DNA from 2 places in the Delftia sp. PE138 genome. Region 1 is predicted to be linked to the other one. Evidence: riboswitches for the same ligand, from Rfam matches in the RefSeq annotation. Region 1 holds a riboswitch; the other holds the start of a gene.
The links. Region 1 has a riboswitch for glycine ahead of gcvT (glycine cleavage system aminomethyltransferase GcvT). Riboswitches for the same ligand answer to the same signal wherever they lie in the genome.
Positions count from the first base shown of each region.

Region 2: it holds a riboswitch for glycine, as region 1 does, so the genes downstream of both, HFGMBDPB_RS26930 (D-amino acid dehydrogenase) here and gcvT (glycine cleavage system aminomethyltransferase GcvT) in region 1, are expected to answer to the same signal.

Region 1 is NZ_JABEPN010000002.1:156,522-171,276, reverse strand. It holds gene HFGMBDPB_RS09695 (sensor histidine kinase) at 1-580, shown strand, start outside; gene HFGMBDPB_RS09690 (DMT family transporter) at 631-1,122, opposite strand; gene HFGMBDPB_RS09685 (LysR family transcriptional regulator) at 1,221-2,150, shown strand; gene HFGMBDPB_RS09680 (fatty acid--CoA ligase) at 2,166-3,770, opposite strand; glycine riboswitch at 3,940-4,051, shown strand; glycine riboswitch at 4,067-4,185, shown strand; gene gcvT (glycine cleavage system aminomethyltransferase GcvT) at 4,244-5,377, shown strand; gene gcvH (glycine cleavage system protein GcvH) at 5,511-5,885, shown strand; gene gcvP (aminomethyl-transferring glycine dehydrogenase) at 5,957-8,848, shown strand; gene HFGMBDPB_RS09660 (PAS domain-containing hybrid sensor histidine kinase/response regulator) at 9,004-11,232, shown strand; gene HFGMBDPB_RS09655 (RluA family pseudouridine synthase) at 11,229-11,930, shown strand; gene HFGMBDPB_RS09650 (branched-chain amino acid ABC transporter substrate-binding protein) at 12,271-13,392, shown strand; gene livH (high-affinity branched-chain amino acid ABC transporter permease LivH) at 13,493-14,419, shown strand; gene HFGMBDPB_RS09640 (high-affinity branched-chain amino acid ABC transporter permease LivM) at 14,419-14,755, shown strand, end outside.
Region 2 is NZ_JABEPN010000011.1:92,931-107,685, forward strand. It holds gene HFGMBDPB_RS26920 (PepSY domain-containing protein) at 1-1,716, opposite strand, end outside; gene HFGMBDPB_RS26925 (beta strand repeat-containing protein) at 2,038-11,487, opposite strand; glycine riboswitch at 11,876-11,986, shown strand; gene HFGMBDPB_RS26930 (D-amino acid dehydrogenase) at 12,080-13,411, shown strand; gene HFGMBDPB_RS26935 (FIST signal transduction protein) at 13,444-14,679, opposite strand.

The DNA.
Region 1 (14,755 bases):
CCTGGTGGACACCTGCCTGATCAACGACCGGCTGGACGCGGGCGCGTTCCGGCTGCAACTGGAGCAGACGCCATTGGATGAACTCCTGGAGGAGTCTGCAGAGCTCGTCGGCTGGTCCCGGCGGCATCGCCTGAAACTGGATCTGGAACAAGGCCCGCAGCAATGGCAATGCGACCCTGTCCTGGTGCGCATCGCCATCTCCAACCTTGTCGGCAACGCCATCAAATATGCCAAGGCGGGCGACATCACCCTGGCCGCCCGCTGCGATGCGTCCGGTGACCTGCTGATTTCCGTCAGCGACCAGGGTCCGGGCCTTGCACCCGAAGCGGCAAGACAGGTTTTCGAGCCCTATGAACGCGCAAGCGCCACCCGGCACGTCAACGGGCATGGCCTGGGCCTGTCCGTGGTCAGGCGCATCGCCAGGCTGCACGCAGGCGACGCGTTCTTCCAGCCGGCTGCCGGAGGCGGGGCCTGCTTTGTCATCCGGCTGGGCCGGCTCCTGCCCGGCACGGCAGATGCCTGCCAGGAATGTCCGCCAGCGGCAAGGCCGGCCGCCGTGCCGCCGGGCATGCCCGCCTGACGCGGGCAAGGCCGGGCCTTCGCCGGTGAAGCAGGGCGTGCTCGCGGCGCTCATGGGGCCGCCGCTGCACGGGCCGTCCCGCCCTGCACCACCAGCAGCACGCCACCCAGGATCAAGGCCACGCCGGCCAGGCGCGTCGCATTGACCGGCCGTGCGCCCAGGCCCATCAGGCCGAAGTGGTCCACCAGCACCGAGACCACGATCTGCCCCGCCACCACACAGACCAGGAAGCCGCCTGCGCCCAGCCTGGGCGTGACGGCGGCCGCGCTGGCCACATAGATGGCCCCCAGCACACCGCCTATCCATAACCACCATGGCCCTGCTGCCGCCTGGGCCATGGCCGGAGCGGGCGCGCGCAGCACCCACAGTGCAGGCACCACGACCATGACGCTCACGGCCAGCGAGACCAGCGTGCCCCACAGCGGGTGGCCCAGCAGACGGCCCACCAGGGCATTGCTGGCAGCCTGGAATGGCAGCATGGCCCCCGCCAGCAGCGCCAGGGCCACGGGAGCAAGGGCGGTGAATGTGCTTTTACCTGTCATGCGGCAAGACCTTTCTTCTTCTGTCAATCGATGCCTGCATGCTCTCGCATCCAGCACGTTGATGGAAATCATTTGTATGCACGGTCTATATTCATGGCATGGATGAACTGCGCCGTATCGACCTCAACCTGCTGCTGGCCCTGCACGCCCTGCTGGCCGAAAAACATGTGACGCGCGCGGCCCTGCGGCTGCACAAGAGCCAGCCGGCCATGAGCCATTCGCTGGCGCAGCTGCGCGAGCACCTGGGCGACCCGTTGCTGGTGCGGCGCGGTGGCCGCATGGCGCTGACGGCACGCGCGCAAGGCCTGGTGCAACCGCTGGCGGATGCGCTGGGCAGCCTCAACGGCTTGCTGGCACAGGCGGAGTTCGACCCGGCCCACGCACGCGGACGGCTGCGGCTGGCGCTGTCGGACTACGCATCACGCATCGTGCTGCCGCCGCTGATGCGGCATCTGCGCCAGCACGCACCCGGGCTGGACCTGGCCATCAGCCAGTCCACGCGCGAGGTGATGCTGGCCCAGCTGGCCGATGGCGAACTGGACCTGGCCCTGGGACCCTTCCCCGACGTACCCGACCTGCCCGAGGGCATCGAGGTGCAGGATCTGTTCCAGGAACAGTTCGTGAGCGTGGCCGACCAGGCCGTGCTGCCGGCACGCGGCGGGCTGTCACTGCAGGACTGGCTGCAGCGCCCGCACGTCATGCTGGCCATGCGGCCCGACGCCAGCGAGGAGATCGAACGGGCGCTGGCCGCCCAAGGCCTGAGCCGCCGCGTGGTGCTGGCCCTGCCCCACTGGAGCGCGGCGCTGGAGGTGCTGGCAGGCACCGACCTCGTGCTGACCGTGGGCAGCCGCGCCATCGGTGACCTGCGCCGCCACAAAACGCTGCGCCGCTTCACTCCTCCGCTGGAGCTGCCCGAGTTCGCCTACCAGCAGGCCTGGCATGTGCGCAAGCAGGGGGATGCCATGCATCGGTGGCTGCGCAACTCGATGGCGCAGTGCTGTACTGCGCAGGGGCAAACACAGAAGTAAGTGCAGGCCGCAGCCTCAGGCTGCCACCACCACCCTCAGCAACTGCTTCTGTATCTTCCCGCTGGCCGTCTTGGGCAGGGCCTCGCGGAAGTGGTAGCGGCGCGGGCGCTTGTAGGCGGCCAGGCGGTCGCCGTGGACCAGGAAGGCGTCCAGCGCCTCGGCCGTGGGCGTGGCGCCAGGCTTGGCGACCACGTGGGCGGCGACGATCTGGCCCCAGCGCTCGTCGGCCTCGCCGATGACGGCGACCTCGAGCACATCGGCGTGTTCGACCAGTGCGTCTTCCACTTCGCGGGGATAGACGTTCTCGGCACCCGAATTGATCATGTAGTCGATGCGGTCGCGGATCCAGAGGTAGCCGTCGTCGTCGATGTGGCCCAAGTCGCCCGTGTGGTACCAGCCGTGCGCCAGGGCGCGGGTGTTGGCGTCGGGGCGGTTGAGGTAGCCGGCCATCATGCAGGGGCCGCGCACGAGGATTTCGCCCACCTCGCCGGGCAGGCAGGCCTCGGCCGGGTCGGTGGGGGCGTTGTCTTCGCGCAAGCGGGCCACGATGAGGTCATGGCCCATGGAGGGCAGCCCGGCCGAGCCCGCGTGCGAGAGTTGCTCGCGCGGCAGGAGGATGGACATGCAGGGCCCCATCTCGGTGGTGCCGTAGACCTGGACCAGGTCGCTGCCGACCTTGCGTGTCCATTCGCGGATCAGGTGCGGCGCCATGGAGGCGCCGCCGTACTCCACCAGCCGCAGCGCGGGCGCCTGCTCAGGCGAGGCAATGGGGTCGGCCAGCAGCATGGTGACCATGGTGGGCGCCGCGAAGAAGAAGCTCACGCGCTCTTCGCGGATCAGGCGCCAGGCCTCGGTCACGTCGAAGCGGCGCAGCAGCACCTGGGTGGCACCGGCCTGCAGGCGCGGCAAAAAGCTGGTGTGCAGCTCGGCCGTGTGGTTGAGCGGCGCCATGGCCAGGCCCACGTCGTCGCGCGTGAACTGCATGGTCTGGTGCATGAGGGCGTTGTGCGCCAGCTTGCTGCGGTGCGTATGCAGCACGCCCTTGGGCCGGCCCGTGGTGCCGCTGGTGTACATGAGGATGCAGGGGTCGCTCTCGCGCACATGGGCCTGGGGCGGCGCGCTGCTGCGGCCACTGGCCAGGGCGGACAGGCGCTGCGTGGCCCAGGCCGGCAGCGGGTCGGCCGGGGCATCGTCGGCAAAGATCCAGTGCTCGATGCCCGTGCCAGTGCCGCCACCTTCGGCCTTGAGCAGGGCCTGGGCGCGTGCGGCCACCTCGCCGCCCTCGTGCTCGAACACAAGGGCGCGCGCTGCGCCGTCCTTGAGGATGAAGGCCAGCTCCTGCGCCGCCAGCCGGTAGTTGATGGGATTGAAGATGGCGCCCAGGCGCGCGGCCGCCAGCATGGTGAAAACAAAGGCCGGCGTGTTGTAGAGAAAGGCCGCGACCACGTCGCCATGGCCTATGCCCAGCTCGGCCAGGCCGTGGGCGTGGCGGTTGACTTCGGCATCGAGCTGGGCGTAGGTCCAGGCGCGGCGCTCGCCGCCCTCCCACGCGACCAGGGCTTCCTTGTTCGGCAGGTAACGTGCCGGCCAGGCCAATGTGTCTCCCAGCGTCTGCTGCATGTGCGCTTCTTCCTTCTCGCTCACGAGATTTCATATATCGATGCACCTCAATGTAGGAGATTTTTTAGACAGTTATGCAATTTGCAAATGCATCCATGCAGGCAAGCGCATGGAGTTGCAGTCGGCCCGCGGAAATCCCGAAGCCGCGCGGACGCTGGCCGCAGCTAGAATGCGCCGGTCAGGAGAGAGTGCCCGCCCGGCCGCAACGGTCGCAGGCAGCGGCACCGCCGAAGGCGCAGGGTTCGTCCCGAACGCTCAGGCAAAAGGACTGGCACCGCCTGCCGCCACGGCCGCAGGCGTTCCTAGCTGGAGAGAGATGCAGGGCACGGCGGTGTGCCCCATCCACCGAAGGAGCAAGCCCCACGCATGGAAGGTGCGGGTGAATCTCTCAGGTAAAGCGGACAGCAGGGCAGCACATCCCGGAGGACCGGGATGGCGTTATGCCTTGTTCCTTGCCTGAAAGAGAGCCCTCCTTGTCCGCTGCCTCCACCACCGATCTGCTCAAGACCCCGCTGTTCGACCTGCACCAGGAACTGGGCGCGCGCATGGTGCCGTTTGCCGGCTACTCCATGCCCGTGCAATACCCGCAGGGGCTGATGGCCGAGCATCTGCACACGCGCGAGGCGGCAGGCCTGTTCGATGTCTCGCACATGGGCCAGATCAGCGTGCGCGGTGCCGACGCCGGGGCCGCGCTGGAGTCGCTGATGCCCATGGACGTGCTGGGACTGGGCGAACACCGCCAGCGCTACGGCCTGCTGCTCAATGAGGCGGGCGGCATTCTGGACGACCTGATGTTCGTGCGCCGCGAGGACGACCTGTTCCTGATCGTCAACGGCGCCTGCAAGCACGAAGACCTGGCGCACATCCAGGCCCGCATCGGCCAGCGCTGCGGAATCGAGCCCCAGTTCGACCGGGGCCTGCTGGCGCTGCAGGGCCCGCAGGCCGCAGCCGCGATGGAGCGCCTGCTGCCGGATACGGCCGGCCTGGTGTTCATGACAGGCGGCCACTTCGACTGGGAGGGGGCCGAGCTGTACATCACGCGCAGCGGCTACACCGGCGAGGACGGCTTCGAGATCTCCCTGCCCCCCAGCCACGCCGAGGCCTTTGCCCGTGCCCTGCTGGCCCAGCCCGAAGTCAGGCCCGTGGGCCTGGGCGCGCGCAATTCGCTGCGCCTGGAAGCCGGCCTGTGCCTGTACGGCAACGATCTGGACACGACCACCACCCCGGCCGAGGCCGCCCTGAACTGGGCCGTGCAGAAGGTCCGCCGCATCGGGGGCGAGCGCGAAGGCGGCTTTCCCGGCGCAGCCACCGTGCTGGCCCAGCTGCAGTCGCCCGAGCTGCTCACGCGCAAGCGCGTGGGCCTGGTGGCCCTGGAGCGCGTGCCCGTGCGCGAAGGCACGGAACTGCTGGATGCCGGCGGCCGCAAGGTCGGCCAGGTCACCAGCGGCCTGCTGTCGCCCACGCTGAACCAGCCCGTGGCCCTGGCGTACGTGGAGCCGGGCAGCGCCGCCGTCGGCACCACGCTGCAGGCCATGGTGCGCGGCAAGGCCGTGCCCATGCAGGTGCAGGCCACGCCCTTCGTGGCGCCCCGCTATCACCGCGGTTGAGGACAGCCTGCGCGCTTGGCGTGGATGGAGTTCGGCGGATTCGTTTTTCCTGCCATCGCATGCCGCTACAGTGCGCACTGACCTTTCTCAAACCGCCTTTCACAGGTTTTTTTAGTTTCTATCGGAGCAAGCCATGAGCATCCAGTATTCCAAGGACCACGAGTGGATCAACGCCGCCAACCCTGACGCGGCCATCGTCGGCATCACCCTCCACGCGCAGGATGCGCTGGGCGACGTGGTGTTCGTCGACCTGCCCGCCGTGGGCACCAGCTTCAACCAGGGCGATGTGGCCGGCGTGGTCGAGTCCGTCAAGGCCGCCGCCGATGTCTACATGCCCGTCAGCGGCGAGATCGTCGAAGTCAACGAGGCCCTGCGCGACGACCCCTCCCTGGCCAACAGCGACCCGCTGGGCGAAGGCTGGTTCTTCAAGGTCAAGCTCAGCGACGCAGGCCAGCTGGCCGCGCTGCTTGACGAAGCCGCCTACACGGCCTTTGCCCAGAGCAACTGACGCCACTTTCCGGCCAGGACGGGCGCCAGGGCCCGCCCTGGCGCTTTTCAGCTTTTGAGACAGGTCCCTCCATGCTGATGCCCTCCACCCAGCCCCTTGCCGCCCTCGAGAACGCCACCGAATTCGTGGCCCGCCATATCGGCATCGCGCCCGAAGACGAGGCCCACATGCTCAGCGCCATCGGCGCGGCATCGCGCGATGCGCTGATCGACGCCATCGTCCCGCCCTCCATCCGGCGCCACCAGCCCATGGCGCTGCCGCCAGCGGCCACCGAGGCCCAGGCGCTGGCCGAACTCAAGGCGCTGGCAGGCCGCAACCAGTTGCTCAAAAGCTTCATCGGCCAGGGCTACTACGGCACGCACACGCCCGGCGTCATCCTGCGCAACATTCTCGAGAACCCCGCCTGGTACACGGCCTACACGCCCTACCAGGCCGAGATCTCGCAAGGCCGCATGGAGGCCCTGGTCAACTTCCAGACCATGGTCTGCGACCTGACGGCCATGCCGATTGCCAACGCCTCCATGCTGGACGAGGCCACGGCGGCCGCCGAGGCCATGACGCTGGCCAAGCGCTCCGTCAAAAGCAAGAGCAACCGTTTCGTGGTGGCCGGCGATGCCCACCCCCAGACCATCGAGGTGATACAGACGCGCGCCGCGCCGCTGGGCATCGAGGTGCTGCTGGCCAACTCGCTGGAGGAATGGAACCAGCTGATGGAGGGCGACTACTTCGCCGTGCTGGCCCAGTACCCTGCCACCAGCGGCCGCATCGACGATCTGCGCGCCGACGTGGACAAGGCCCATGGCAAGCAGGCCGCCTTCATCGTGGCCACCGACCTGCTGGCGCTGACCCTGATCACGCCGCCCGGCGAATGGGGAGCCGACATCGTGGTGGGCACCACCCAGCGCTTTGGCATGCCCATGGGCGCCGGCGGCCCGCACGCCGCCTTCATGGCCTGCCGCGACGAGTTCAAGCGCTCCCTGCCCGGCCGCCTGGTCGGTGTGAGCGTGGACGTGCACGGCAAGCCCGCCTACCGCCTGGCACTGCAGACGCGCGAGCAGCACATCCGCCGCGAAAAGGCCACCTCCAACATTTGCACGGCCCAGGTGCTGCCCGCCGTGGTGGCCAGCATGTACGCCGTCTACCACGGCCCCGAGGGCCTGGAGCGCATCGCCCGCCGCGTGGCCTCGTACACGGCCATCCTGGCGCGCGGCCTGGCCGAGCTGGGCGCGCCGCTGCGCGAGGCGCCCAGCTTCGACACGCTGAGCCTGCACACGGGCGCGGCCACCCAGGCCATCGTGGAGCGTGCCGTGTCCCTGGGCGCCAACCTGCGCGTGTATTTCAAGGAATACCTGTGCATCTCGCTGGACGAGACCACCACGCGCGCCGATGTCGAGCTGCTGTGGAAGATCTTCGCCCGGGACGGCCAGGCCCTGCCCAGCTTCACCGCCTTCGAAAAGGGCGTGGAGCCGCTGATTCCCGACGGACTGCGCCGCAGCAGCGCCTTCCTCACGCACCCGGTGTTCAACACCCACCGCTCCGAGACCGCCATGCTGCGCTACATCCGCCAGCTGTCGGACAAGGACCTGGCGCTGGACCGCAGCATGATCCCGCTGGGCTCCTGCACCATGAAGCTCAACGCCACCAGCGAGATGATTCCCATCACCTGGCCCGAATTCGCCCAGGTGCACCCCTTTGCCCCGGCCGACCAGCAGCAGGGCTATGCGGAACTGGACAAGCAGCTGCGCGACTGGCTGTGCCAGGCCACGGGCTACGCCGGCATCAGCCTGCAGCCCAATGCCGGCAGCCAGGGTGAGTACGCGGGCCTGCTGGCCATCAAGGGCTGGCATGCGAGCCGGGGCCAGTCGCACCGCAACGTCTGCCTGATTCCCAGCAGCGCCCACGGCACCAACCCCGCCAGCGCGCAGATGGTGGGCATGCAGGTGGTGGTCACCGCCTGCGACGCCAACGGCAACGTCGACATGGCGGACCTGGCGGCCAAGTGCGAGCAGCACAGTGCCAACCTGGCCTGCATCATGATCACCTACCCCAGCACGCACGGCGTGTTCGAGACCCAGGTCAAGGAGCTGTGCAAGCTGGTGCATGACCACGGCGGCCGCGTCTACGTGGACGGCGCCAACATGAACGCCCTGGTGGGCCTGGCCGCGCCGGGCAGCTTCGGCGGCGATGTCAGCCACCTGAACCTGCACAAGACCTTCTGCATCCCGCACGGCGGCGGCGGCCCGGGCGTGGGCCCCGTCTGCGTGGTCGAGGATCTCGTGCCCTTCCTGCCCGGCCATGCCACCACGGGCCTTGCGGGCGGCACGGGCGCGATCAGTGCCGCGCCGCTGGGCAATGCGGCCGTGCTGCCCATCAGCTGGATGTACATCCGCATGATGGGCGCCCAGGGCCTGACCCTGGCCACCGAGACCGCCATCCTCAGCGCCAACTACATCAGCGCCCGGCTGCGCGACCACTACCCCACGCTGTACGCGGGCGAGCACGGCCATGTGGCGCACGAGTGCATCCTGGACCTGCGCCAGTTCAAGGAAAGCACGGGCGTCATGGCCGAGGACGTGGCCAAGCGCCTGATCGACTACGGCTTCCATGCGCCCACGCTGTCCTTCCCCGTGCCCAACACGCTGATGGTGGAGCCCACCGAAAGCGAAAGCCTGTACGAGCTAGACCGCTTCGTGGACGCCATGATCGCCATCCGCGAGGAAATCCGCGCCATCGAGCAGGGCCGCCTGCCCCAGGACGACAACCCGCTCAAGAACGCGCCGCACACGGCCGAGACCCTGCTGGCTTCGGAATGGACCCACCCGTACAGCCGCGAGGCCGCCGCCTACCCCGTGGCTGCCCTGCGCCAGTCCAAGTACTGGTGTCCCGTGGGCCGGGTGGACAACGTCTACGGCGACCGCAACCTCTACTGCAGCTGCATCCCGGTCGACGCTTACCTGAGCTGAAGCACCTGCCACCCAAAGGGGCGCTTGTGGCGCCCCGGCCGGCGCGCGTACACTGCGGCCCTGCCCGCGCCGGGCCCCGGTCCATCTGCCGGACGCCAGGCGCGGGCGACCAGGATTTGTGCGGCAGATGCCGCTTTCCCCAGCGCCAGCACGCGATGAGCAGCCAAGACCCTTCCGACCAGCCTCGCGACGACGAGCACCTGCCCCTGCATGCCTTGCTGGCGCCCGGCGCCGACCTGCCCCCCGTCGAACGTTTCCCCTCCTTCCAGCCCGAAGACGATCCGCTGCAGGCCCTGGTCGCCGAGCTGCGCAACTACCAGCGCGAGCTGGAGATCCAGAACCGCGTGCTGGACTACAGCCAGGCCGTGGCCGAAAGCGCCTCCGAGCGCTTCGAAGCCCTGTTTGCCAGCATTCCCCTGCCCCTGCTGGTGGTGGACGAGCACGACATGGTGGTGCAGGCCAACGCCATGGCGCACAGCGCCTTCCAGCCCACCGAGCATGACCGGCTGCTGGTCAATTTCGCGCCCTTCGTGCACCCTGACGACGCCGAGCGCGTGCGCGAGACCTTCGTTGCGGCACGCGAGCTGGGCCGCACCGAGGCCCACGAGGTCTGCTTCGACATCACCGAGCAGCACCAGCTGCGCGCCGACCTGCATGTGGCCTGCATCGCCATTCCGCAGCAAAGCGGCCCGCCCATTGCGCAGTACCTGTGCGCCGTGGTCGACCAGGGTCCGCTGCTGGCCGAGCGCCTGGCGCTGCAGCAGCGCAACCACCAGCTGTTCCTGAGCGAGCGGCGGCTCGAATCGGTCATCAACTCGGCCCTGGACGCCATCATCTGCCTGGACCACGAGCAGCGCATCACCGTCTTCAATCCCACGGCTGCCGCCCTGTTTCTGTGTCCGCCGCACGACGCGCTGGGCAGTCCGCTGGAGCGTTTCCTGCCCGATGCGGCCCAGGCCCTGTCCTTTGCGCCACTGACCACGCAGGCCGTGCTGGGCGAGATGACGGCACGCACGGCCAGCGGCCGCGAAATCCCGGTCGAGGTCAGCGTCTCCTTCGAGCACCACAGCGGCGGCGAGACCACCACCGTGTTCGCGCGCGACCTCACCAGCCGCAAGAAGGCCGAGGCACAGCGCAACGAGCTGGAAGACCAGCTGCGCGAATCGCACAAGATGCAGGCCCTGGGCACCATGGCAGGCGGCATTGCCCACGACTTCAACAACATCGTGGGCGCCATCCTGGGCAATGTGGAGCTGGCCAAGGCCGACTGCGGCGGCAATGCCGCAGCCATCGAAAGCCTGCAGGAGATCGAAAAGGCCGGCCGCCGCGCGCGCGACCTGGTGCGCCAGATCCTGACGTTCAGCCGCAATGAACCGCCGCAGCGCAAGCCCGTGCAGGCGCGCGAGGTCATGGGCGACACGGCGCGGCTGCTGCGCGTGACCCTGCCGCCCGCCGTGGAGCTGCAGGTGCACGTGCCGCCGCAGATGCCGCCCATGCTGGCCGACGCCATGCAGGTGGAGCAGGCCCTGTTCAACCTGTGCACCAATGCCATGCACGCCCTGGGCGAGCGGCGCGGCCTGATCCAGATGGATGCCGACCTGGTGCGCCCGGACCAGCGCCTGTGCGAGCGCCTGGGCCTGCCGCCCGTCAGCTATGTGGCGCTGTCGGTGCAGGACAACGGCCCCGGCATGGACGCACGCACGCTGCAGCGCATCTTCGAGCCCTTCTTCACCACCAAGCCCGTGGGCCAGGGAACGGGCCTGGGCCTGCCCGTGGTGCACGGTGTCATGCGCAACCACGGCGGCGCCGTGGACGTGTACAGCATCCCCGGCCAGGGCAGCCGCTTCACGCTGTACTTTCCTCCGGCCGACCCCCTGACGCCGGCCGACTCTGCACCGGCCGAGCCCCTCGCCGCCCAGGCGCTGCCCAGCGCACCCGAGCCCCTGGCGGCCGCGGAAACCCCGACCGGCCCGCAGTTCGCCCTGCTGCCCGACCCGCAGGCCGCGCAGCAGCATGTGATGTACGTGGACGATGACCAGGCCCTGGTCTTTCTGGTGCAGCGCCTGCTGCGCCGGCGCGGCTACCAGGTCAGCGGCTTCACCGATCCGCACGAGGCCATCGAGGCGCTGCGCGCCGCGCCCCAGGACTGCGACCTGCTGGTCACCGACTACAACATGCCCGGCTACAGCGGCATCGACCTGGTGCATGAGGCCCTGTCCATCCAGCCGCAGCTGCCCATCGCGCTGGCCTCGGGCTACATCACCACCGAGATCGAGCAGGCCGCATTGGCTGCAGGCGCCAGGGCCCTGGTCCACAAGCCCAACGACGTGGAAGAGCTGTGCGCCACGGTGCACAGGCTGCTGAATGAGCGGGGAACGGCTTGAACCCTGAGCAACGCGATGGCGGCGCCAGTGCAGGTGACGGCGCAGGCGTCATCTGCCTGCACGAGGATGCCGAACTGCTGGTGCTGGACAAGCCCAGCGGCCTGCTGTGCGTGCCCGGGCGCGGCCCAGACAAGCAGGACTGCCTGAGCGCCCGCGCCCTGCAGCGCTGGCCCGATGCGCTGGTCGTGCACCGGCTGGACCAGGCCACCTCGGGCCTGGTGATCATGGCGCGCAGCCTGGCCAGCCAGCGCCTGCTGAGCGAGGCCTTTGCGCAGCGCCGCGTGCACAAGCGCTATGTGGCCGTGGTGGCAGGCAGCCCCGCCGCGCGGCAAGCCGGCGCATGGCAGAGCATCGACCTGCCGATTGCAGCCGACTGGGAGCGGCGCCCGCTGCGCATCATCGATGCCGTGCAGGGCAAGCCCAGCCAGACCCTGTGGCGCGCCCTGCTAGGCGCGCAAGCCACCGAAGTCCGGGATGCAATCACCACGCGGGTGCAGCTGCAGCCCGTGACGGGACGCACCCACCAGCTGCGCGTGCACATGGCCGCGCTGGGCCATCCCATCCTGGGCGATGCGCTCTATGCCGATGCCGCCGTGCAGGCGCTGTCGCCGCGCCTGCTGCTGCATGCGCAGCTGCTGGAGCTGGCGCATCCCCTGTCTGGCGAGACGCTGCGTTTCGAATCCGCCGCGCCGTTCTGATCCATCGCAGGAACACGCAAATCATCGCCACCGCGTACGTTGCTGCAATGCAACATTCAGCGTACGTGTTTCCCCTTCTTGCAGTTGGTCATATTGACTTCATGAAGCACCGTCAGGGTGCATCGTCGGCATCAGCCGTTTTCTTCGGCCAAAACAGCCCCCGCCCGACGGCGCAGGCCGCGATGGGAGCCTTAGCGAAAAGCCTGTTGCCGCGCCAGCCCCGGGATACCCTGTTGCCATTGGTAACCAGGCGATTAACCTGTGCTTCTTTGCGCGGCTAGCCCCTACAGGAGCCACCGCGTTTTTCAGAACGCTTTACCCAAAGTTGAAGGAAGTACTCATGAGCATTCCGTTCCGCATGCACACCGTCGTCGCCGCCCTGGGTTTGGCTGGCGCCGCCCTGTTCTCCACAGCGCATGCGCAAATCAAGATCGCCATGGTGGTTCCCACCACCGGCCCGCTGACGCAGTATGGCGACATGGTCAAGGAAGGCGTGAACACCGCCGTGGAAATGGCCAATGCGGCCGGCGGCGTCAACGGCAAGAAGATCGAGCTGGTGTCCGTCGATGACGCCTGCGAACCCAAGCAAGGTCCCGTGGCCGCCAACCGCGTGGTCAACGCCAAGATCGGCTACGTGATCGGCCCCGTCTGCTCGGGCGCATCGATTGCCGCAGCCCCGATCTACAACAACGAAGGCGTGGTCGTGGTGACCCCCTCGGCGACGTCCCCCGCCCTGACCGACGGCAAGAACTACCACTTCATCTTCCGCACCATCGGCCGCGATGACCAGCAGGGCCCGGCCGCCGCCAAGTTCATCCTGGAAAAGGCCAAGCCCAAGAAGGTTGCCGTGCTGCACGACAAGCAGTCGTATGGCCAGGGCATTGCATCCTCCGTGCGCGACGACCTGAAGAAGGCCGGCGTGGAAGTGGCCCTGTTCGAAGGCATCAACGCCGGCGACAGCGACTACTCCGCCGTCATCACCAAGCTCAAGAGCGCCGGCGTGGACTTCATCTACTACGGTGGCTACCACCCCGAAATGGGCCTGCTGCTGCGCCAGGCTTCCGAGCAGGGCCTGAAGGTCCGCATGATGGGCCCCGAAGGCGTGGGCAACCCCGAAGTCAACGCCATCGCCGGCAACGCCGTCGAAGGCATGCTGGTGACCCTGCCCGCAGACTTCTCGGCCAACCCCAAGAACGCCGCCGTGGTCAAGGCCTTCAAGGACAAGAAGCGCAATCCTTCGGGCGCCTTCCAGCTGACCGCATTTGCCGCCACGCAAGTGCTGCTGGACAGCATCAAGGCCGTGGGCGACAGCCCCGCCAAGGTGGCTGACCACCTGCACAAGTCCAACTTCGAGACCGTTCTGGGCTCGGTGGGCTGGAACAAGCAGGGCGACCTGAAGTCCTTCGACTTCCAGGTGTTCGAATGGCACAAGGACGGCAGCAAGTCGGTCGCTGCCAAGTAATCCCCCTCCGTCTGACTGACCGGGGCACGCATTCGGCGTGTCCCGGTCGTCTGCATCCTGGCCTTTTAGGCCTTTTCCTGTTTTGGGGCGGCATTACACCATGTCAGAACTCTTACCTCAGCTGATACAGCAGCTGTTCAACGGACTGTCCCTGGGCGCCATCTATGCCCTGATCGCCATCGGCTACACGATGGTCTACGGCATCATCGGGATGATCAACTTCGCCCACGGCGACATCTACATGATCGGGGCCTACATCGGCCTGGTCACGCTGTCGGCCATAGGCACGCAAAGCGGCCTGCCGGTGTGGGCCATCATCGGCCTGATGCTGGTGGTCTCGGTCTTCGTCACCGGCGTCTATGGCCTGGTGGTGGAGCAGGTGGCCTACAAGCCGCTGCGCCGCAGTCCCCGCCTGGTGGCCCTGATCTCGGCCATCGGCATGTCCATCTTCCTGCAGAACTGGGTGGCCCTGGGCCAGGGTGCGCGCGACATGGCCGTGCCCTCGCTGCTGCCGGGCGCGCTGCGCTTCGGTGCCGAAGGCGGCTTCGAGATCTATGTGCCCTACTCGCGCATCCTGATCATCGTGGTGGCCATCGTGCTCATGGTGCTGCTGACGCTGTACATCCGCCACTCGCGCATGGGCCGCGCCTCGCGCGCCTGCGCCCAGGACATGCACATGGCCAGCCTGCTGGGCATCGACACCAACCGCGTGATCTCGTTCACCTTCGTGCTGGGCGCCATGCTGGCGGCCGTGGGCGGGGTGCTGATCGCGCTGGCCGTGGGCAAGCTCAACCCGTTCATCGGCTTTCTGGCCGGCATCAAGGCCTTCACGGCCGCGGTGCTGGGCGGCATCGGCTCCATCCCCGGCGCCATGCTGGGCGGCGTGCTGCTGGGCGTGGCCGAGACCTTTGCGGCAGCCTACATCTCGTCCGAGTACAAGGACATCGTGGCCTTCGGCCTGCTGGTGCTGATCCTGCTGTTCCGCCCCACGGGCCTGCTGGGCAAACCTGAAGTGGAGAAGGTCTGATGAAAACCAAACCCACTTTGAACCTGCGCGACGCCCTGATCGCCACGGTAATGACGGCCGTGGTCGTCACGCCCATCTTCGGCCTGCACCTGGAACGCGCCGGCACCCGCACCATCATCAACCCCGACTGGACGGTGGTGGCCTGGGCCTGCGCCCTGGTCTTCCTGGTGCAGCTGCTGCGCCCGCTGATCGCGGCGAAGATGCCCAAGGTCTCGCTGCCCTCGCTGCCGCAGGCGCGCCCCAGCCACCGCAACGGCCTGATGCTGGCGGCCCTGCTGATCGCCGTGTCCTGGCCCTTCTTTGCGGGCCGCAACGCGGTGGACATCGCCACGCTGG
Region 2 (14,755 bases), on a different contig from region 1:
CAGGCTGCGCGCCTGCAGCGGCCATGAGGCAAAGGCCGTGGCATCGGCAAGCGGTTCCGCCGAAGACGCAGGCAGGGCATCGCACACGGGCAGCACGGCGCCGAAATGCCCTGCCAGCGCCTGCTGCCAGGCATGCCAGGCCTGGGCGTCCTCGCCATCCATCTCGATCAGCGGAAACACGGGCTGTGCGCCCAGGCGGCGCAGCTGGTGGTCCAGTGCATGGCCAAAGCCGCAGAAGGCCGCGTACTGCCGATCGCCCAACGCCAGCAGGCCGTATTGCAGGTGCGGCAGGGCCGAGCCCGAGGCCGCGCCCAGCAGGCGGGCAAAGCGGCGCGCGGCATCGGGCGGGTCGCCTTCGCCGAAGGTGCTGGCCACGAAGAGCACGCGCCGGTGGTGGCGCAGTTGCTCGGCATCCAGCGCCGCCACGGATTGCAGGCTGGCCGCCATGCCTGCGCCGCGCAGCGCAGCCACGGTGGCTACGGCCAGGCGCTCGGCGCGGCCGGCCTGGCTGGCGAAGGCGACCAGCACGGTGTCCTGGCCCGCAGGGGCGGACGGTGGCGGGTCCGCCATCAGCGCCTGGCGCTCCTTGGCCAGGGCACGCGCCTTGCGCCGGCGGTCCAGGTAGAGCATCCAGCCCGTGATGGCGAACAGGGGCATGATCAGCGAGGCCAGCGTCATGAAGATGCGCCCCGGCATGCCGAAATAAGTGCCCATGTGCAGCGGGTAGATGGCACCCACGGCGCGGCGGCCCGTGGGCAGGTCGGCATAGCGCTCGTCGCGCTGCACCGTGCCATCGGGCAGCAACGCCATCTGGTTGCGCGCGCGCTCATGGGCGGCATCGGCATCCAGCCAGCTGATCTGCAGGGGCTGGCCCGCGCGCTCGGGCAGGCGCAGCTGGGCGAACTGCCAGCCATGGGCGATGCGCTCGAAGGCGGCCCAGCCAGGCGCGATGTCGATGGGCTGCTGCGCGCCAGCCGGCTCAGGCCGGCCGCCACCGGGTTTCGAGGACGGCGCCGCGGGAGCGGCCACACGCGGCGGCACGCCGGCCCAGCCGTCCACCGTGCTGCGCACCACGCCAAAGGCCCAGTACATGCCGGTGCAGGTGAACACCACATAGGCCACCAGGGCCCAGGTGCCCGCCACCGAGTGCAGGCCCCAGAGGAAGGAGCGGCCCTTGAGCGCCGGGTCGAAGGTCAGCCAGGTGCGCCAGGACAGCGGCCGGCGCGGCCAGCGCAGATACAGGCCCGACAGCGACAGCATCAGCAACAGGCCGGCCAGGGTGCCCGTGATCGGCTTGCCGTCATCGCGCGGCAGCAGCAGCCAGCGGTGCAGGCGCTCCACCCATTCGAAGAACTCCGTGCCGTGCTGCTCAGGCAGCTGCGCGCCCGTGTAGGGATCGACAAAGACCGTCTGGCCCCGGCGCTGGCCGGCCGGTGGCTTGAAGGCCACCTGGGCCGAGCGGCCGGGCTCGGCAAAGACGGTAATGCGCTGGACCACGCGCTGCTCGCCGGCCTCGCGCAGCGCCTGCGCAATCTGCGGCGGCCCCAGCGGTGGGTCATCGCGCGCAGGCACGGAGACAGTGCCGGGATTCAGCCAGCCCAGGATCTCCTCATGGAACGAGAACACCGCGCCCGACAGCCCGATGACGATGAGCACCGTGCCGGCCGTAATGCCGACGAACCAGTGCAACTGGAACCAGATTTTCTTGAAAGTCATGGGGAGCAGGCGGCGGCGTTCAGCGGTCCATCACGGTGCGCAACGGAACATCAGGACAGAACGGTGCATGGAAGGCAGGCGTGCAGGAATGAAGGGGCCAGGCGCCTGTGCGTCGGCCGGGACCCAGGGATGCAAGGCACCCATCAGCGCGAAATTCTAAATTGTTCTCATTTACGGCGTGTTGCACGCGCGATAGGCCCGCAAGGCGGCCTGGGGTTACGGGCAGGCTTGAGCCGCCGGGATACAGCGCCTCTACCCAATGGAAATCGCCTGCCGAAACAGGTTCGGCAGGCGATGGTTCAGCGCCTCTTCAACCGTGTGTCAACCGCGTCTGCGGCGCAGATTCCACAGGCCTGCAGCCAGCATCAGCAGCATGGCCATGGCGAGCATGCGCGGTTCGAGGGCAGGGATCGGCGTGGCATCCTGTGCCGCCCCCACACGCGCCGGACCGCTGGGATCCACGATCACGCCATTGGCTGCGCGATCGTCATCACCCTGGCCGCCATCGGTGACCACCACCGAGGTCGTATTGCCCGACACCACCGCACCCGCAGGCTGATACCAGGAGTCCGCCGCCCCTGTGGACGCTGGACCGAACTTCCAGTACGCCATGCCGGTCACCGGCCCCGGCCAGGTGACGCTGACCGTGATCGAGCTGCTGGGCGTACAGCCACGGGCCACGAAGTGCACATTGCCGTACGGGAAGCTCAACTGGCCCGGCGCACCCGCCGCAGCAGCGACGAAGGACGACTGCGACACATCGAACCCGCAGCCCGCGCCACCACCGCTCAAGGTCGCCGTGGCGTTTCCTGCCCCGGTGGCTGTCGGCCCCGTGAAGGTCGTTCCGAGCACGTTGAGCGAAGTCGTTGTGGCAGGTCCGGTATTGCCATTGCCAGGATTGGTCTGGGTCGCGCTGATCGTGTGCAGACCCGGCGTCGGCAAGCCGCCGCCCGGCGTGCAGCTCCACGTCTGATCGGCCGCGACGATTGCCGTACACAGTGTCGTCGAGCCATCCTTCACCGTGATCGTGTAGCCCGGCGTGCCGGTGCCGGAAATCTGCGGATAGCCTCCCACCGTGGTCGGCGAAACCGTCAGCGTCGGAGCCACCGGCACCTGCGTGCTGGGAGTGACCGGCGTTGCTGGTGTCGATGCACAGTTCACAGTGCAACCGGCCGTCGGATTGACGGGGCTGATGCCGCCCGATGGATCGTAGGAAGCCGTGTTCGTGCTCGAACCCACAGCCGTCGGAACAGCCGGCAGATTGAAGCTGGTGTTGCTGCCAGCCGCCACCGGCGTGGTGAAGCTCACCGTGCAAGACAGGATCGCCGTGCCATTGCCCACGAAGGGGAAGGTATTGGGCGTGCAGGTCGCACTGGCCACGTTCGCACCGGTCGGCACGCCCGTGATGCTGATGCCTGCCGGCACCAGGTCCTTGATGGTCACGCTGGTGGCGGGACCGAAGGCACTGGCAGCGTTGGACACGGAGAACGCGTAGTTGAACGCAGTCCCCACAGCCAAGCTGCCGGGGTTGGCCTTGGTGACCGTCAACGCTGGCGTGCCAGGCGTCACCGGAGTCACCGGTGTGGAAGCGCAGTCTGTCGTGCAACCGGCTGTCGGATTGACGGGGCTGATGCCACCGGACGGATCGTAGGAAGCCGTGTTCGTGCTCGAGCCCACAGCTGTCGGCACAGCCGGCAGGTTGAAGCTGGTGTTGCCACCGGCCGCCACTGCCGCAGTGAAGCTCGCCGTACACGTCAGCACGGAGCTGCCATTGCCCGCAAACGGGAAGGTATTGGGCGTGCAGGTCGCACTGGCCACGTTTGCACCAGTCGGCACGCCCGTGATGCTGATGCCTGCCGGCACCAGGTCCTTGATGGTCACGCTGGTGGCAGGACCGAAGGCACTGGCGGCATTCGCTACCGTGAAGGCGTAGTTGAACGGCGTGCCCACAGCCAAGCTGCCAGGGTTGGCCTTGGTGACCGTCAACGCAGGCGTGCCAGGGGTCACCGGCGTGGAAGGCGTCGATGCGCAATCCGTCGTACACCCCGCCGTCGGATTGACGGGGCTGATGCCGCCCGACGGATCGTAGGAGGCCGTGTTCGTGCTCGAACCCACCGCCGTCGGAACAGCCGGCAGGTTGAAGCTGGTGTTGCCACCGGCCGCCACTGCCGCAGTGAAGTTCACCGTACACGTCAGCACGGAGCTGCCATTGCCCGCAAACGGGAAGGTATTGGGCGTGCAGGTCGCACTGGCCACATTTGCACCAGTCGGCACGCCCGTGATGCTGATGCCTGCAGGCACCAGGTCCTTGATGGTCACGCTGGTGGCGGGACCGAAGGCTCCAGCCGCATTCGCTACCGTGAAGGCGTAGTTGAACGCAGTCCCCACAGCCAGGCTACCCGGGTTGGCCTTGGTGACCGTCAACGCAGGCGTGCCTGGCGTGACCGGAGTCACCGGCGTGGAAGCGCAGTCTGTCGTGCAACCCGCCGTCGGATTGACCGGGCTGATTCCGCCCGACGGATCGTAGGAGGCCGTGTTCGTGCTCGAACCCACCGCTGTCGGAACAGCCGGCAGATTGAAGCTGGTGGTGCTGCCAGCCGCCACCGGTGTGGTGAAGCTCACCGTGCACGTCAGCACGGAGCTGCCGTTACCCGCAAACGGCAAGGTGTTGGGCGTGCAGGTCGCGCTGGCCACGTTTGCACCAGTCGGCACGCCCGTGATGCTGATGCCTGCCGGCACCAGATCCTTGATGGTCACGCTGGTGGCGGGGCCGAAGGCACTGGCAGCGTTGGACACGGAGAACGCGTAGTTGAACGCAATCCCCACAGCCAGGCTACCCGGGTTGGCCTTGGTGACCGTCAACGCAGGCGTACCAGGAGTCACTGGCGTGGAAGGCGTCGATGCGCAGTCTGTCGTGCACCCTGCCGTCGGATTGACCGGGCTGATTCCACCCGACGGATCGTAGGAGGCCGTGTTGGTGCTCGAACCCACCGCCGTCGGCACAGCTGGCAGGTTGAAGCTGGTGCTGCTGCCAGCCGCCACCGGTGTGGTGAAGCTCACCGTACACGTCAGCACGGAACTGCCGTTACCCGCAAACGGGAAGGTATTGGGCGTGCAGGTCGCACTGGCCACGTTTGCACCAGTCGGCACGCCCGTGATGCTGATGCCTGCCGGCACCAGGTCCTTGATGGTCACGCTGGTGGCGGGACCGAAGGCACTGGCGGCATTCGCTACCGTGAAGGCGTAGTTGAACGCCGTGCCCACGGCCAGGCTGCCGGGATTGGCCTTGGTGACCGTCAACGCTGGCGTGCCTGGCGTCACCGGAGTCACCGGTGTGGAAGCGCAGTCTGTCGTACACCCTGCCGTCGGATTGACGGGGCTGATGCCGCCCGACGGATCGTAGGAGGCCGTGTTGGTGCTCGAACCCACAGCCGTCGGCACAGCCGGCAGGTTGAAGCTGGTGCTGGCACCGGCTGCGACCGAGGTCGTGAAGTTCACCGTACACGTCAGGACGGCGCTGCCATTGCCCGCAAACGGGAAGGTGTTGGGCGCGCAGGTCGCACTGGCCACGTTCGCACCGGTCGGCACACCCGTGATGCTGATCCCCGCAGGCACCAAGTCCTTGATAGTCACGCTGGTTGCGGGGCCGAAGGCACCGGCGGCGTTATTCACCGTGAAGGCGTAGTTGAAGGGCGTACCCAGGGCCAGGCTGCCCGGGTTGGCCTTGCTGACCGTCAGTGCAGGCGAACCAGGCGTGACAGGAGTGGTGGGTGTCGACGCGCAGTCTGTTGTGCACCCTGCCGTCGGATTGACCGGGCTGATGCCGCCCGACGGATCGTAGGAGGCCGTGTTGGTGCTCGAACCCACAGCCGTCGGAACAGCCGGCAGGTTGAAGCTGGTGCTGCCACCGGCTGCGACCGAGGTCGTGAAGTTCACCGTACACGTCAGGACGGCGCTGCCATTGCCCGCAAACGGGAAGGCGTTGGGTGTGCAGGTTGCACTGGCCACGTTTGCGCCGGTCGGCACGCCCGTGATGCTGATACCCGCAGGCACCAGGTCCTTGATGGTCACGCTGGTGGCGGGACCGAACGCTCCAGCCGCATTCGCTACCGTGAAGGCGTAGTTGAACGCAGTCCCCACAGCCAGGCTGCCGGGGTTGGCCTTGCTGACCGTCAGCGTGGGCGAACCAGGGTTGACTGGGGTGGCGGGCGTCGACGAGCAGTCCGTCGTGCAACCTGCCGTCGGATTGACCGGGCTGGTACCACCGGACGGATCATAGGAAGCCGTGTTCGTGCTCGAACCCACCGCCGTCGGCACAGCTGGCAGGTTGAAGCTGGTGCTGCTGCCAGCCGCCACCGGTGTGGTGAAGCTCACCGTACACGTCAGCACGGAACTGCCGTTACCCGCAAACGGGAAGGTATTGGGCGTGCAGGTCGCACTGGCCACGTTTGCACCAGTCGGCACGCCCGTGATGCTGATGCCTGCCGGCACCAGGTCCTTGATGGTCACGCTGTTGGCAGGACCGAAGGCACTGGCGGCATTGGACACGGAGAACGCATAGTTGAAGGGCGTACCCACAGCCAAGCTGCCCGGGTTGGCCTTGGTGACACTGAGGTTCACCACGCTCACAAAATGAATTTGTGCGGCGCTTGGCGAATACGCGTTTGCTCCCACGGTGAACGTGCCACCCAGGGTTCCTGCAGGAATGCTGGTGGCGATGCTGTAGGTCCCACTTGCTGTGCTGGTGGCAGTGATCGAGCAGATGCCCAGAGTTGCGCCACTTGTTCCAGTGGTGCAAGTGGCTGACGCACCTGCCGCACCACCGTTCAGCTTCACGCCGGCAGTACCGGCAAAGGTGACGACCTCGCCACCCTTGGGATTGCCACCGGCATCGCGCACATACGCTTCCACCACATCGGTTGCCGTGCCATTTGCCGCCGCGTTGTCGCTCACGACACGCAGGCCCGAGTTGCTTGCCGAGGCATTGCCGGCGACAAAGGCCATCGATTGCGGGCTGTTGCCGATGGCAGTTGCACCCACCGTGGTGGCGGCCGAGTAAGTCGATGCGGTCACGCTGGTGAACGACACCGAGCAGGTCGCCGCCGCACCAGCGGTCGTGCAACTGGCGGTGGCAGGTGCCGCTCCGGCAGGCGTCACGCTGAAGTTCACGGCAACGCCGGTGACCGGATTGCCGAACGCATCCTTGGTGACCACGGAAACGACGTCCTGGCCGCCGCCGGCTGCCTGGTTGTTCACATCGACCGACATGGTCGAATTGGCGGGATCGACGGCACCTGCCGTAAAGACATAGGCAGCCGTCGCACCGTACGTATTGCCGCCGGCGCTGATGCCGCTGCCGCTCAATGCGCCGCTCGCGATGCTTGCGCCGGAAGCGTAGGAGCCCGCGACGGTTGTCCTGGCGGTGACCTGGCAGGTACCGGCCGCATTGGTGGTGCAGGTACCGCTGAAGGTGATGTTTGCGGTGGGAGAGAACGTGACAACGCTTCCGGCCACCGGATTGCCGTTGACATCTCCCACAAACGCTTCAAGCACATCTGTCGCCGAGCCATTGGCCGTGGCCGGACTGCTGACGGTACGCACCCCCGACCTGGCGGGGTCGGCGGCATTGGCCGTGAAGTTGATCACGGCCGGACTGCCATTGGCCACGCTCTGGGTGGTGGTGCCGTTGTTGTCCGTGGCTGTGAAGCTCGCCGCACCCGCGACGGTGGATGTCACCGTGATGGAGCAGCGCGCTGGATTCGCATTGGCCGCAATCGTGCAGGAAGTTGCCGAAGGCGTGCCGGCGCCGGTATGGACAAAGCCGATGGTGTGGGCAACCGTATCGACGGTTGCATTGCCATTGGCGTCCTGCAGTGCGACGGTCACCGTGCCGGTGCTCGTACCGTCGGCCATCACCGAGAGCGGTGTGGCACTGAGCAGATTGCCACTGGCTGTATTGCTGGGCGGCCCGGCAATGAAGTTGACCGATACCGGACTGCCATTGCTCACGGCCTCTCCGTTGTCCGTTGCCGTGAAGCTTGCGGTGCCGACCGTGGCCGATTTCACCGTCACGGAGCAGGTGGCCGGATTGGCGTTGGCCGCGATCGTGCACGTGGGTGCGGCCGGCGTGGTCGTGCCCACGCCCGTTTTGGTGAAGACAATCGTGTGCGCAGCCGTATCCGTGGCGGGATTGCCATTGGCATCGCGCAGGGTCACGCTGATCGAACTCGTGGCCGTGTTGTCTGCGACAACGCTGAGCGGACTGGCACTGATCAGGTTTCCATTCGCGCCATTGCTGGGCGGGCCGGCCGTGTAGTTCACCACAGCCGTAGCCGTGGCGGCCGAGCCATTGATGGTGAAGCCAAAGGTGCCGCTGCCGACTGCGGTAGGTGCCGTGACGGTGGCCGTGTACACCCCTGCGCTGCACGACCCCGCGCCGACCGCAGGCGAGCCCTGTGTTCCGCCGTTCAGCGTGAAGGCCACCGTGTTGGCACAGGTCGAAATCGAATTGCCTGACGCATCCTTGAGCTGCGCCGTCAATGTGCTGGTTGCAGTGCCATTGGCAATGATCGAGGTCGGACTCGCAACGATGGTCGAGGCGCTGGTACTTGGCGGACCCGCCGTGTAGCTCACTGAAGCCGTAGCAACTGCGGCAGAGCCGTTGATGGTGAATCCGAAGATCCCGCTGCCGACCGCCGTGGGCGATGTGACGGTGCCCGTATAGATGCCGGCAGTACACGAGGCCGCGCCCACACTCGGCGTTCCCTGCGTTCCGCCGTTCAGGGTGAACGCCACCGTGTTCGTGCACGTGTTGATCGGATTGCTGCTGGCATCGACCAGTTGCACGCGCAGCACGCTGGTGGAGCTGCCGTTGGCCACGATCGATGCCGGAGTGGCGACTATCGTCGATGCACTCGTGCTCGGCGTTGCGGCCGCATAGGAGATCGTTGCGGTGGCAACAGCCGCAGACCCGTTGATGGTGAACCCGAAGGTTCCGCTGCCGACCAGCACCGGCGATGTCACCGTCCCCGTGTACATGCCGGCACTGCAGCCCGTGACGCTGACGGCAGGAACGCCTTGCGTCCCCGCATTGAGGGTGAAGGCCACCGTATCGGTACAGGTGGTGACAAGGTTGCCTAAAGCATCCTTCAACTGCACGGCCAAGGTGCTGGTGGAGACGCCGTTGGCCGCAATCGATGGCGGACTCGCGGCGATTTCAGAACCGGTCGTGCTGGCCGGCAGCCCGGTGAAGCTGTAAGCAACCGGCGAAGGCTGATAGGTCACTGCGCCAGATACCGGGCTTCCACCCAATGGAAGATTGGAGAACGTGGCACCAGCGACTGACGACGACAAGGTCACGGGTGTCGTGAATGTTCCGGCGACACTGCTGCTGGCATTGATGGGAGACGCGCACTTTCCGCTGGAGTTGGTCGTGCAGCTGACTGCGGCGGAGCCGCCATTGAACGTGACACCTGCAGGCGGCGCTGCGAAGGTGACGGTGTCACTGCCCCCCGTCCAGGCATTGCCTTGGCCATCAACAATGTAGACCTCCAGCAAGTCGCTGCTGCCGACAGGTTGATTGTTGGTCGTCGCCAGAACGCCGGATTTCAGGGCACAGGGAAAACCGGTGACGCTTGCCGCCGTTGAAAGCTGCGAGGTTTGTGCTCCACCGGAATTGCTGTCCGTCACTGTGACTCGCACCTGGCCGCTGAGATACGAAGGAACGGTCAGCGTTCCCGAGGCTCCGGCCATGGTCCCTGAGCCCAGATAGACCTGCGCATCGTTGACGCCCGCGCCGGTCGGCGACCAAAAGGCTTCCACCGTATACGGTGCCGGCTCGCTCGCATTGGCATTTGCCGTGATATTGAATGTCCAGGTGCAGGCGGCGGTGTCACTGGCGCCAACGCCAAGGGTCGGGGTCCATCCGGTTTGTCCATTGGCCGTCGTCTGCAAGCTGATACCTGAGTTTGCAGCCACAGGCACGGAAAACAGCGTGTTCTGAGAAATCTTGAAGAAATCACGCGCAGTGACACGAATGGCACTTCTCGACTGGCTTGTCATCTTGTTGTTGCCAATCAATCCTGGTGCCGTACCCGTACCACCGATATTCACCCCGTCCCCGCCGCCAGTGAAGTTGTTATCGGTCACCGTCACTACCTGCGTCGTGCCTGAGGCTGCCGTATTCAACGTTGGTGCCGACACATGCATTGGCGATGAAGTGGTATAGGCGGCAATAGGCAGCGAGAAGGTATTACCCGTCACGGCAAGACCAGTTCCATTGTCTAGGTTGATCGTTCCATCAACCGACACCACGGCCCTGGGCGCATTTCCACCAGTCGGGCTCAGTGCGATATTCGAATCTTTGATCGTCAATCCGTTGACGGTCATGTTCGACATGACCTGGAAGAACTGCTCGAGCTGCATTCCCCCGATAGGGTTGGGCAGATTCGTTACCGTGAAATTATCGACAACAATGTTGGAAACCGTGCCTCCTGTACCGTTGCTTGCGGCAACGGAAATGGCCGAGCCCTTGTTATTGCCGTAATTTCCATTCCATATCGCGGAATTGATCGTGCTATTGGTAAAGAATACGTTTTGTGCGCCTTGATGAATCTCCGCGTACAGCTCGCAGTTGAACGGCGTCCCCTCTCCAGCAGGGGTTGGAGCCACATTCACCAGGCCGACGCGATCAATGGTGATATTGTTCGCCGGGGAGCCAACGACGAATACCGCTTCGCCACAGGTCATATTGGGCGAATTGGTGAGCGTGATGTTCTTCCCACCAAGATAAAAAGTTTCCCAGGGGGAGTCCGCCCAGTTCTGGACTTGTATGACTCCCCCGAAATCGATGGTCAACGAGCCCGTGCCGGCTGGCACGGTGCCTTTGAGCCAGTACCAGGCACCACCGGCACCAGTGGTGGTGCCCGTATCGCCGCCGCTGATCATCTGGCTTTGACCACAGGCATTGGTGGCCCCCGTCACGGCGCCGGACTGGGCTCCGCTGATGAATGTATTGGCACAGCGCACGTAAACCGTCTGATTGTCGACATACGGATGGAGGTTTCCCGCCGCATCCTTGGATGTCCCGCTCTGTATGGTTCGTACCGACGTGGTCAGTGTCGGCGCAAAGACGATGGAAACATCGGCACTCGGATCCAGCGTTTGCAGCGTGTAGTTGGCTGCCTGAATGGCCGCTCGCAGCGTACATGCGCCAGCAAAGGTGCCCCCCAGCGTGCTGACACAGGTGGTTGGTGTCGTTGCATTGGCATTGGGAGCGTCGCTGTTGTCGGTGACCGTGAAGACGATGGTCGCCGCCAGTGCCGTGGATGAGATACCCGCGCATGAAAGCAGCAGCAAAGAGAAAAGGCACTTCGCTGCACGCCACTTGCGAAAAAATGCCGAACCAGGCAGGCGATTGAGAGCATGCATGATATTCCCCGTTCTCTCAAGGAGATATGACAGGAAAATGATTTTCCCAATGGCAATGGCCATCAGTTGTACCCAGCGCATTTGCATCGCCGTACCTCGGATAGTTCTATTTGAATCACGAGCCCACAACTCACCTTGCAGCCGGTGAGTTTGGAAGCAAAATTTTTCGCGCAGATCCTGCGCGTCAATCAAAAAAAGGCGGATTTCCATCAACGCTTGCGCGCTGCTCCACTGCCCATTGAGCGGGCACACCTTCAGTCGGGTTTGCGACGCAAAACATTCCTCCCTCGACAAACCATATTCACCGTGCTTGTATTTTTTCAGTGACGGACCAGTTTCCATGGACCCGCACCTGTGCAACGGTAAGTCGCCTATCAGACATATAGACAACCCATGGTTAACCCATGCAGGTCCAATCGACCAGAACATGCACTGACAAACCACTGCACATATCGATAGGCTAAATCATGTTTTTTTCTATTTCAATAGTTTTTTTACATGAAACCAGAGACTCGTACCAGCGCTACGAGGGAGGCGCTTGAACGATCTAGGGAATACCCTGAATCAGCCACACCACATACAGGTAACTGGTGGTATCCCCAATACGACTGGAGCTGGCTGCGCAAGCCCCATAGAATCGCCCCTGCAGGAGAGCAGGCGGGCGCCACGGTGCCGAGCCTCACCGAAGGCGCAAACTCCCATACACGCTCAGGTTCCGTACTGCAAACACAACATGCCGTCTGGAGAGCCGCCGCACGCAATGTGCGGCGCACCGAAGGAGCAAGCCCCGTTCCCATGGACGGCGGTGAATCTCTCAGGTACCAAGGACAGGGGGAGCGGCAGCTGCGTCACGACGGACGCCGGCTGCCTGCTATCCAGACCATAGCGGCCAGCTTTCGCGTGACCCGGCACATGCCTTTGAAAGGGCATCGTCATGCGCGTCATCGTTCTCGGAGCCGGTCTGATCGGCACCACGTCGGCCTACTATCTGCAATCCCTCGGTCATGAAGTGACCGTCATCGACCGCCAGGCCGCGCCCGGCGCCGAAACCAGCTTCGCCAACGGCGGGCAGATCTCGGTCAGCCACGCGGAGCCCTGGGCCAACCCCGGCGCACCGCTGAAGCTGCTGGGCTGGCTGGGCCGGCAGGACGCCCCCCTGCTCTTCCGCCTGCGCGCCGACATGCGCCAGTGGCTCTGGGGCCTGTCCTTCCTGCGCAACTGCACGCCCGCGCGCACGCGCCACAACATCCAGCAGATCGTTCGCCTGGGCACCTACAGCCGCGAGGCCCTGCAGCAGCTGCGTGCCGACACCGGCATCCAGTACGAGCAGCGCACGCAGGGCATCCTGCACTTCTATACGAACGCCCGCGAGTTCGAGGGCGCGCTCAAGCCCACCGAGCAGATGCAGGCCCTGGGCTGCGACCGCCGCCTGATCGACGCCGACGAAGCCGTGCGCCTGGAGCCGGCCCTGGCCCATGTGCGCGGGCAGATAGCGGGCGCCACCTATACGGCCGAGGATGAATCGGGCGACGCCAACCTCTTCACGCGCGAGCTGGCACGCATTGCCACCACCACGGGCGTGCAGTTCCGCCACGGCCACCACGTCATGGCGCTGCGCACCACGGGTGCGGGCGCCAGCCGCCATATCGACCATGTGGAGGTGACCAATGCCGATGGTCGCTACGAACGCATCCAGGGCGACGCCTATGTGCTGGCCATGGGCTCGTTCAGCCCGCTGCTGGCCCAGCCGCTGGGGCTGCACCTGCCCATCTACCCGGCCAAGGGCTACTCCGTGACCCTGCCGGTGCTGGACCCCGCCAAGGCCTACCAGGTCAGCCTCACGGACGATGAGTTCAAGCTGGTGTTCTCGCGCTACACGGGCGCGCAAGGCGACCGCCTGCGCATTGCGGGCACGGCCGAGTTCAACGGCTACGACCGCAACCTGGACCCCGTGCGCTGCGAGGCCATCGTGCGGCGCGTGCAGCAGCTGTTCCCCGGCGCCGGCGATACCGGGCGCGCCCAGTTCTGGAGCGGCCTGCGCCCCGCCACGCCCAGCAATGTGCCGCTGATCGGACGCTCGCCCATCGCCAACCTGTTCCTGAACACCGGCCACGGCACGCTGGGCTGGACCCATGCCTGCGGCTCCGGCATGGCGCTGGCCGACCTGGTCAGCGGCAGGCAGCCGGCCGTGGATTTCGATTTTCTGGGGGCCGCAGCCATGGACCCGGATCGCAGCGCAGGCACGGTGCGCCCGCGCGCGGTCTGAGGTGCGGACGGCGTGTACGACGTGTACGACGCCTAGGCAGTGAACACCGTCAACACCCCGGCGAAGCGGTGCAGACGGGCGTCCATGATCTCGGCTTCGGCAACGAAGCCGATCAATGGCACATCGCCCAGTGCGTGGCGCAGGGTGCGCAGTTCGGCATCGGGGCCGCCGAACAGGCCGCCGCCGCGGCCCCGGCAACTGATGTAGATGGCGCCACGGATGCGGGGCTGTGCCTCGCCTTCGGGCGCCGCCTCCTCGGGCTCCGCGGCATCGCGCAGCGCAGCGCCCAGTTGCAGCAGTTCCTGGCGCGCGACCTGGGCCTGGCGGCGGCAGAAGATCACCGAATGCCCGGCCTCCACGGCCGATGACAGGGCCACGCCCTGGCGCAGCGGGTCCAGGCCAACCAGGGTCAGCACCTGGGCCTCTTCGGTCAGCACGCCGTGGGCCAGGCCCCTGCCCGGCGGCGCAATGGCCGCCAGCGTACTGCGCACCGTGGTCAGCGCGGGCTGCCAGTCGCTGCCTTCCAGCTCCACGCCCAGCAGTTGCAGCAGGCGCTGCAGGGCCGGATCGCCATCGAGCCCGGTGACCAGGGCCCCGCGCGCCTCGGTGATCTCCAGCCCCTCGCCCAGCGGCACGCAGCCCTGGGCCATGCCCGTGATGCAGGGCACGCCGGCACCGAAGGCCACGCCTGAAAAGCCACCACGAAAAATGCCGCGCGCGTCCGCATGCTGCGCATGCAGATCCTCGGTACGGCAGGCGATCTGCACGCCCTCCACGCCATCTTCCCCGTCATCGCCCACGCCGCCGAACAGCAGGCCGGACTCGGTGCGCTCGGACAGCTCGTACAGCAGCTCGGCCAGCTCGGGCTGGCCGCCTGCGGCATGGACCAGGGCCGAATGGGCGGTGAAGCCGGCCTCGCCGCCAGGCGCATGCAGGGGCGCCAGGCCCGAATACAGGCGGTAGTGGGCGGCCGGTACATCCAGCAGCATCACCGCGAGCGCGGTTCCTGACAGGTACTCATGCGACATGGCCAGAACGCCGCCGGCCGAGCAGCCGGCCCAGTCCGCCACATGGGGCAGGGCCCTGGCCAGATGCTGCAGCAGCGGCCGTGCGTGGGCGGCATGCGCATGGGACAGGTACACCAGTCCCAGACGGGGCCGCTGCGCGTGGCCGGGCCCGGCCATCTGCAAGCGCAGCTGCTGCAGCACCGCGTCGGCCGCGGCGCGCCAGTCGGAATGGCTGGCATGGCCTACAGGAAACAACGACATACCAACCTTCTTTCTAGCCCCGCCAGCACCCGGCTTGCGGGTGGCTGGGGCCTTGCGCATCCATGGGTCCGGCCCG